2 regions of the Brevibacillus sp. SKDU10 genome follow, and region 2 is predicted to be linked to the other one. Evidence: predicted binding sites of a transcription regulator. Region 2 holds the regulator's gene; the other holds the start of a gene.
The links. Region 2 encodes LexA, which represses DNA repair genes until DNA is damaged. Its sites were predicted from a motif close to CGAACATATGTTCG; they were not measured.
Positions count from the first base shown of each region.

Region 1: the regulator LexA is predicted to act here: its motif matches at 1,893-1,906, upstream of ruvC (crossover junction endodeoxyribonuclease RuvC).

Region 1 is NZ_LSSO01000022.1:5,439-9,617, forward strand. Features, by position in the region: gene AYJ08_RS02865 (nucleobase:cation symporter-2 family protein) at 1-83, shown strand, start outside; gene AYJ08_RS02870 (hypothetical protein) at 169-1,332, opposite strand; gene AYJ08_RS02875 (hypothetical protein) at 1,519-1,710, shown strand; gene ruvC (crossover junction endodeoxyribonuclease RuvC) at 1,965-2,465, shown strand; gene ruvA (Holliday junction branch migration protein RuvA) at 2,462-3,082, shown strand; gene ruvB (Holliday junction branch migration DNA helicase RuvB) at 3,089-4,096, shown strand; gene queA (tRNA preQ1(34) S-adenosylmethionine ribosyltransferase-isomerase QueA) at 4,146-4,179, shown strand, end outside.
Region 2 is NZ_LSSO01000090.1:67,401-71,579, reverse strand. Features, by position in the region: gene AYJ08_RS05700 (fluoride efflux transporter FluC) at 76-438, opposite strand; gene crcB (fluoride efflux transporter CrcB) at 425-829, opposite strand; fluoride riboswitch at 890-949, opposite strand; gene AYJ08_RS05690 (DUF896 domain-containing protein) at 1,008-1,202, opposite strand; gene yneA (cell division suppressor protein YneA) at 1,281-1,658, opposite strand; gene lexA (transcriptional repressor LexA) at 1,819-2,439, shown strand; gene AYJ08_RS05675 (DUF456 domain-containing protein) at 2,826-3,314, opposite strand; gene AYJ08_RS05670 (hypothetical protein) at 3,666-4,079, shown strand.

The sequences.
Region 1 (4,179 bases), on a different contig from region 2:
TTGTATTGAATATTTGTTTGGCTCGAAAAGACAAGGCAGTTAAAAGCGCTTCTCAGACGACCTCAGAAACGGTCTCTGTATAAGGACAATTCAGGTTAAAAGGTAAGAAAGGATGTTCCGAACAGCAAGATTGCTTAGGGAACATCCTTTTTACATAACCGTTTTTTGTTATTCACCAACAAGCTCCATTTCGGCGATTCGCCAACGATCCCATTGTGATCCCCTAACTAAGGTAAAATAACAGACTCTTTGATAGTTTTCCCCTTTCTTGGCATAGGAGAGTTTAACAGGGATGGTGACTGAAAACATATCGCTAGTTTGCTCTTCCTCTGTCATCTTATCTAAAAGCGGGTGCAACCGTTCACGAACATACACTGGATCATTCATGGATGCCAGAGAGCTTGGTGATCCCGCAACCAAAAAGGAAGCAAGAGGCTCTTCTTCCCGCAGACAGGTGAGATAATAATCAATAATTTGAAGGGGGCTAGCCTCCCGCAGAGCTGAATAGAGTGTTCCAGCCGCTTTTTGAATCATAAATTGGTGGCCAGCATCCGGCTCGTGACGCTTGTGAGTCGAGCTTCCTAAGAAGTGAATACAAAAATGCCCATTAAATTGATTTCCAGGAATTCCATCACCACCGTGAGGCATACCGTGCATGGAAGCCGCATAATGTTTTCCGTTTATGGTCAGTAATATGGCACGCCTTTTCCAGCTCCATTTTCCCTGATATATCCTTTTCATAATGAGAGTATCCTGCTTGGTTAAAGGTTGTACGTCAGCATGATCACTACCGGCTCGACGCTGTACACGGAATTGTTCACCTGATTCAATATCTGTGACAGTTCCGCAAGCCATACGTTTAAAGTTTTGTCGTACCTCGCTCCACGGCGATAATAAACCGTAATGCTTTTGTTCTGTTAAAGAAACCCATTTTTCAAGATGTGTACGCAATGAATTTGTTACTAGTACTTCCCGATAGGAGTCTTGTTCAAATAACCGCTGCTCATCACTATATAGATAACGATTTTTTCCCGTATAGATTATAGCCCGAATAAATTCTGGTTCAGAGCTTGAAATGCGTGGGCCAGCTTCAATTAGCTGTCCCCATTTTTCCTGACCTGATATTGTCAGCTTCGATTGAAAAGCAGCATGAACAGAGGTTTTTACAATGATGGTAATTCCCCCTTGAGGCAGGGAACCCGGGGAAAATGGCACGAGCTTATCTGTTTCGCTTACGTACACATGATGTTTTCCAAAAACAGTGGAGGGGGAAAATAGTAAACAAAAGCAGACTAGCAGAAAATAGAGACTAGAAAAAGATTTCTTCTTCATAACATACCCCTCTTTAAAATGACAAATGAAATCGACTTTCAATTATAGGATGCTTCGAGAAATCCATTTCATTCTAAGCTTGTTATCCTTTAGTGATCGAACGCCAATAGGTAAAATCGGGATACATACCACAATCATCAACATCGCATACTGTAGGGGACGGCCATGTGAAGGAGGAGTTCTTGTATGTCTTCAATGCCTAGAGGAAGCTACAAAGACCAGTTCCATCAACGCTTGTATGTTCAGCTCAACCAAGGTCATAACAAATTGAACTATCGAAAGATAAATAGTATCGAAAATCAGATGCAGCACGAAGTGGACAATTACGCCCATATGCAGCATGACTTAGCTGATGAGCTTGGTATGAACAAACACTAAATGGCCGTCCAAACGTTATGAAACGAGGCAGGAGGAGTCTGTTGAGAACATCTCAGCAGGCTTTTTCTGTGTGCTCTGTAATGAATCAATGAAATGGGCTTAATCAATGATAAAAGGTGTGGAAACGGTAGAAAAAAGCTAGGGTTCGATTGCTTATAGATGGGGTTATCAAACTTTCAACGGAAATGCATGTTCGCAATCTGTCTGGTTTGTGTTACAGTTAAAGGAAGACAGGAAGAAGCGGAGAGAATGGAATGCGGATAGTCGGAATTGACCCGGGGATTGCAATTGTCGGGTTTGGTTTTATAGATAAAGAAGGAAGTTCCTTAAAGCCTGTACAGTATGGTAGCATACAGACAGAAGCTCATACTCCTGTGCCGCTGCGATTGCGTCAAGTGTATGATGCTACCATTGAGCTTTTGGAAACGTATAAGCCTGATGAAATGGGCATAGAAAAATTGTTTTTTAACCGAAATGTGACCACGGCTTTTACTGTAGGACAGGCTCGGGGTGTTATTATTTTGGCTGCGGAGCAAAAAGGTATCCCGGTTTTTGAATACACACCGATGCAAATCAAGCAAGCAGTGACTGGCTACGGTGGAGCTGAGAAAAAGCAAATTCAAGAAATGGTGCGGATGTTATTGAGGTTAAAGGAAGTACCAAAACCAGACGACGTAGCAGACGCATTAGGTGTAGCGATTACACATGCTCAAAGCCGCACGTATTATGATATATCGGAAGGTGCAAAGAAATGATTGATTTTGTAGAAGGAACTGTCTCTTATATAGATACGGAATACGTTGTGGTGCAAGCAGGTGGGCTTGGCTACCGCATTTTTTGTCCTAATCCTTATTATTTTGTGAAAGATGAAGGGAAGTCTTGCCGTTTATTTACGCATCACCATGTACGTGAAGATGCGATTCATTTGTACGGATTTGCAACCAGAGATGAACGTGATTTATATCGCCGACTGCTTGATGTGAATGGCATCGGGCCAAAAGGCGCATTAGCTATCTTGGCTGGGGCTACACCTGACCAAATTGTTTCTGCTGTTCAACAAGAGAATGTGACTTATTTAACAAAGTTTCCTGGGATTGGGAAGAAGACGGCCCAGCGCATGATCTTAGACTTGAAAGATAAGTTGAAGGGCTTTACACCGTCTATGCTGGTTACATCTGCACCAGAATCTTTATTGGTGAAGGGAAATTCCGACATGGCTGCTTTAGAAGAAGCAATGCAGGCGTTAATGGCTTTAGGCTATTCAGACAACGAAACACAAGGGATTCGTCCTAAATTGCTGGAATCAGCTAAATCGGGGGCTAGTGTAGAACAATTGATTAAACAGGGGCTTGCGCTCTTTATGAGGGGATAAAAGAAGATGGACGATAATCGGATTATTACGACCCATATGCAGTGGGAAGAAGATGCAAATGAATTTAGTTTGCGTCCTCGCTTCTTATCCGAATACATCGGGCAAAAGCAGGTAAAAGAGAATTTAAAGGTCTTTATCGAAGCTGCTAAAATGCGAAAAGAGGCGTTGGACCATGTATTATTATATGGACCTCCAGGTTTAGGAAAGACAACTTTATCCCAGATTATAGCTAATGAACTAGGTGTGAACCTAAAAACAACCTCTGGACCCGCGATTGAACGACCAGGTGATTTAGCTGCCATCCTTACGAATCTCCAGGAGGGGGATGTGCTGTTTATTGACGAGATACATAGACTTAATCGCAGTGTAGAAGAAGTCCTGTATCCAGCAATGGAGGATTTTGCTTTAGATATCATCATCGGAAAAGGGCCGAGTGCTCGCAATGTCCGACTGGACCTGCCGCCCTTTACCTTAATAGGGGCTACGACGCGTGCGGGCTTACTTTCGTCTCCGTTGCGTGATCGATTTGGGGTCGTTAATCGTTTGGAGTTTTATACAATTGAAGAATTAGCTTTCATTGTTTCGCGTGCAGCAGACATCCTGCAAATCGGGATGCAAGAAGGTGGGGCTCTAGAAATTGCCAAGCGCTCCCGAGGGACACCGCGTATTGCCAATCGCTTATTAAAACGTGTCCGGGATTTCGCTCAGGTTCAGGGCGAAGGAATTATTACCCAAGAAATTGCCCATGAAGCTTTAGTCAGACTTCAGGTGGATGCTTGCGGACTCGATCATATTGATCATAAATTACTTCTTGCCATCATTGAAAAATTTGCAGGCGGACCAGTAGGGCTAGATACGATTGCAGCTACCATTGGGGAAGAATCACAAACGATTGAAGATGTTTGTGAGCCTTATTTGCTACAAATTGGGTTCATTCAGCGAACACCGCGTGGACGTATTGCGACACCAGCATGCTACACTCATTTTCAACTCCCAATGCCTTCTGAGTCTTAGAAGGATTTGTCCAACAGCAATGAATTGCAAAAAAGGAGATTAGAGAGACGTGGATGTAACTTTATTTGATTTTGACCTGCCTG
Region 2 (4,179 bases):
GACTAACCTCCTTTTCATCAAACGAATATTTATCTTATCAAAATGAAAAAGCAATTCCAAGGATAATCTTAAAAATCACAAATGTACCCCGAGCAGCATCCCTAGTGCTGCAGATAAAATCCCCACAGAATAACTAATAAGCAAGTATATGAATCCTATCTGGTAACGTTTTGTTGTAACTAATGAATAGCTCTCCCACTTACATGTAGAAAAGGTCGTAAAAGCCCCCATAAAACCTGTGCCTGCCGTTACGATAAAAAATGGAGCTAAGGAAGAGCTTGTTAGTACCCCTAATAAAAAACAACCCAAAATATTAATACAGCAGGTCGCTAAAGGGAACATTCCTTTATAACGCTGATTGATCAGAGAACTGATTCCGTAACGAGCCATGGCCCCAAGACAGCCGCCCAATGCTGCTCCTATACTATTCAACAGCATCAGTATCGCTCCCTCTCTGTGCTAATTGGGTACCTATCCAAGAACCCAGCCATACCATCAATAAACCACCCCATAGACTGGCCAGCACATAGCAAATGGCAAGTCCATATTGATGCTGATGCCAAAGGGTAAGTGTCTCTACACTAAAAGTCGAAAAGGTCGTGAAAGAACCAATAAACCCTGTTCCTACTCCTAAGGTAAACCAAGCAGGCAGTTGATTTCGGGTTAAGAGATATTGATTGAGAACTCCCAATCCGATACAGCCTATCAAGTTAATTACTAGCGTACCTAAAGGAAATGACAGCTCCCACCAGCCCGATGTCCATGCTCCTACTAAATATCGAGATACAGCCCCCATCATTCCTGATAGTCCAACAATTAAAAAAGACATGCATTCTCTCCTTTATCCATTATTTTTCACATATATACAAATAAACTCCTACCAGCAATATTACTGGTAGGAGTCATTAGCCTATTGGCGCTTAGGGCGAACTCCATCGCCTCTTATTTACTTGTAAAAACCTGTTTCACAGCACTATTACTACGGATCATTGGAAAAATCACATAGACTAGTGCTTATGCTTAGGTTCCTCATCCTCTACATAACGGATCGAATCTAAACTAGATTTCAAGGAAGCCTTCATAGCATCAATGTATTTTTGACGAAGAGCTTGTTGCTCCGCTTTTTCTTCTGGAGTTAAGCCAACACCCTTCGATTTCTTGGCTAATTCATTAATACGTTTTATTTCTGCATCAGTAACCAATGGTGATACCTCCTCAACTAACTTCTCTTTATTATAACACAAGACCAAAGGAGAGGAGATATAAATTATGGCTTTCGCTTATCGGTATACTGGAATAGCTAGATTATTTCCTGCATAAATCATGGGGCTATCTAACTGATTTTGTTTCATGATCTCATCCATTAGTTCTCTGGCTGATAGCCCAGATTCCTGTTGATAAGCTTGTGCAATACTCCACAGCGTATCACCTGGCTGAATTGTAATGACTAAAGCTGCCTGCTGTGTATGAGGAGCCGCAATAGCCACTTTCTCTTTTCCAAAAATCATGCTGCCTGCTGCAAAAGATACTATGATCAGCAATAACGTTACGATTGCTTGCCCTCGCGTTATCCCTTTTCTATGATGTACCAATGTGTTCTTACTCGTCATTGTTTTATCTTTATATAGATTCTGACAATTGCTAGATTGTACCATCATTATCATCACCCTCGCAAACGTTTGTTCTCATTTCGATAACATCATCATAATGCGAACAAACATTCCTGTCAAGCGAAAGAATCGAACTAATGTTTGTCGAACGCAAATTCTCATGGTATAATGTAGAAAATATCTGGATCGAGAGAATGAGGTGTTCGAAATGTCCAAACTCTCCAATCGCCAACAAGCGATCATTGATTTTATTCGTAAGGAAGTAAAAGATAAAGGTTATCCCCCGTCTGTTCGAGAAATCGGTGAAGCCGTAGGACTAGCTTCCAGTTCCACTGTTCACGGTCATCTCGCAAGACTTGAAAAGAAAGGCTTAATCCGCCGTGATCCTACTAAGCCACGTGCTATTGAATTATTGGACGAGACTCGTCTACAGGACGATTATGAAAGCTCCATCGTTCGAGTACCAGTGGTTGGTAAGGTAACGGCAGGTCAACCTATTACAGCTATTGAACAGGTGGAAGAATATTTCCCATTGCCAGAAAACATCGTTACGTCTGACAATGTGTTCATGTTGCGCGTTATGGGAGAGAGCATGATCGAAGCAGGCATTTTAGATGGCGATTATGTAATTGTCCGCCAACAAAATGTAGCGAATAACGGAGATATCGTGGTAGCCATGACCGAAGAGGATGAAGCAACTGTAAAACGTTTCTTTAAAGAGAAAACTCACTTCCGTCTACAACCGGAAAACTCACAGCTAGAACCAATCATTTTAGATAATGTGACGATTTTAGGTAAAGTAATTGGCGTTTACCGCCTTTTCCACTAGTGCATTGGATTTTTAACTTCTCACGTGCTTACACGTACAAACTCTTGGTGAAGATCATACTCGCCAAGAGTTTTTTACTACTCAAATTTATTGTTCGTAACGGTTTATTTTATGCTCCACTCTGCCTAGCTCCTTGATACCTTTCGTGTTTCTCCTATTATTGGCTTATATTTAGGTGTAAATTAGCTACATAGCCACTTAAAACAGGTTTCTTTTTTAGCAAGTCTTCAAGCAAGTCTTCAAACAAGCCTTCTCTAATCCTGATGTGTAAACACAAATAAACCGAGATTGCCGTTTTCCCTACAGTAAATGATAGAGAATTTGACAATCTCGGTTTTATGGAATGGATCACACTCAAAATCCAATGTAACGATCCACAATAAGTTTTACCAAGCAACAATAAAGAACCAGATAATCATGATGAGTTGGATAGAGATTTTCATGATGACACTGCTAAAGAAACCTATAAGACTTCCTATCGCTATCTTAAAAGCTCGTTCTGCCGGTTGTTTTTGCATCAGCATTTCAATTAATAATACAAATATAAATGGGAGAATAATCATACCAAATGGCGGAAACGTAAGTACACCAATAATAACACCTAATATTGACCCGATTGCTGATGCTTTTGAGCCACCATATTTTTTAACAAAGTACATATTAGTCAATAGGTCAGCACCAAATAACACCACACTCAAAATTCCCATTCCCCACCAGAAGGAAACCGGCAATCCTGCTCCAGGCTCTGCAATCGCGAATTGATATAGTAAAAAACCGCCCCATAACATGATCGTATCAGGTAACACTGGGAAGAAAATACCAGCAATACTTAGACCAAATAGAAGTATAACGATCAACCATAATAAAACATCCATGTTTAAACCCCCTCTTTGTTGCATCTGACCCGTTTTCTATATGTACGTTTCAGTGCTCTCCTACGTTTCATTTTTACTAGGAGTTTCCTTTTTCTTGTTCGCTAAACGTGTCTTTTCCTACATATACATGGTCCTGCTCTTTTTTATGATCTCGTTTTTAGCAAAGCTTGACCTATTTACCTGTAGCGCTCTTTACCGGCTCCCTTTTTCCACTTCATACAGGCAAAAGGACAGCAAGAAAAAGGTATAAGGACAACAGGTGAAATGTTACATTTAGAGAAATTAATACTATACACTAAATTGTCCCCGCTCCAAGCCTGTATATCCTATTTCGGAAAGGAAGGTTGCAAGATGCACAAAATCGTTTGTTCTTTATTGGCAGTACCAATTGTTTTCTTACTGTCCTCGACTAGCTATGCGGCTTTAGATAAGCATAGCACAACAAAAGTAACTAGTAGTAGTAATGCTTACAGCCAATATTCTATTCCATTTGCACTAACGGTAAAGGAATGGGATAGAGGTTATGGAGAAGCTGGTGTCACAGGCCCTTTTTTCCTCGCGAAAGGTGGCAGCGTAACGGTTACGTTTGATAAGAAAGTAGACTCATTGGGCTGGTATCTACTGAATGCAAATACCTACGGAGCTGAAAAAATCTATCCAAAAGGCTCTACTGTAACCGTCCCACGACATTCACATTGGATTGTTATTCTGCAAAACGCTAGTATAAAACCTGTTACTATTACAGGAAACGTGACGATTCACTAGTCTTTTTATCACGTTATCACGCAACACCTTCACTGATCAGTTATCAGCTCTTACAGCCTCTGCATCCCCTAAAACTTGGTGTAGGAGAATGAGGAGATCT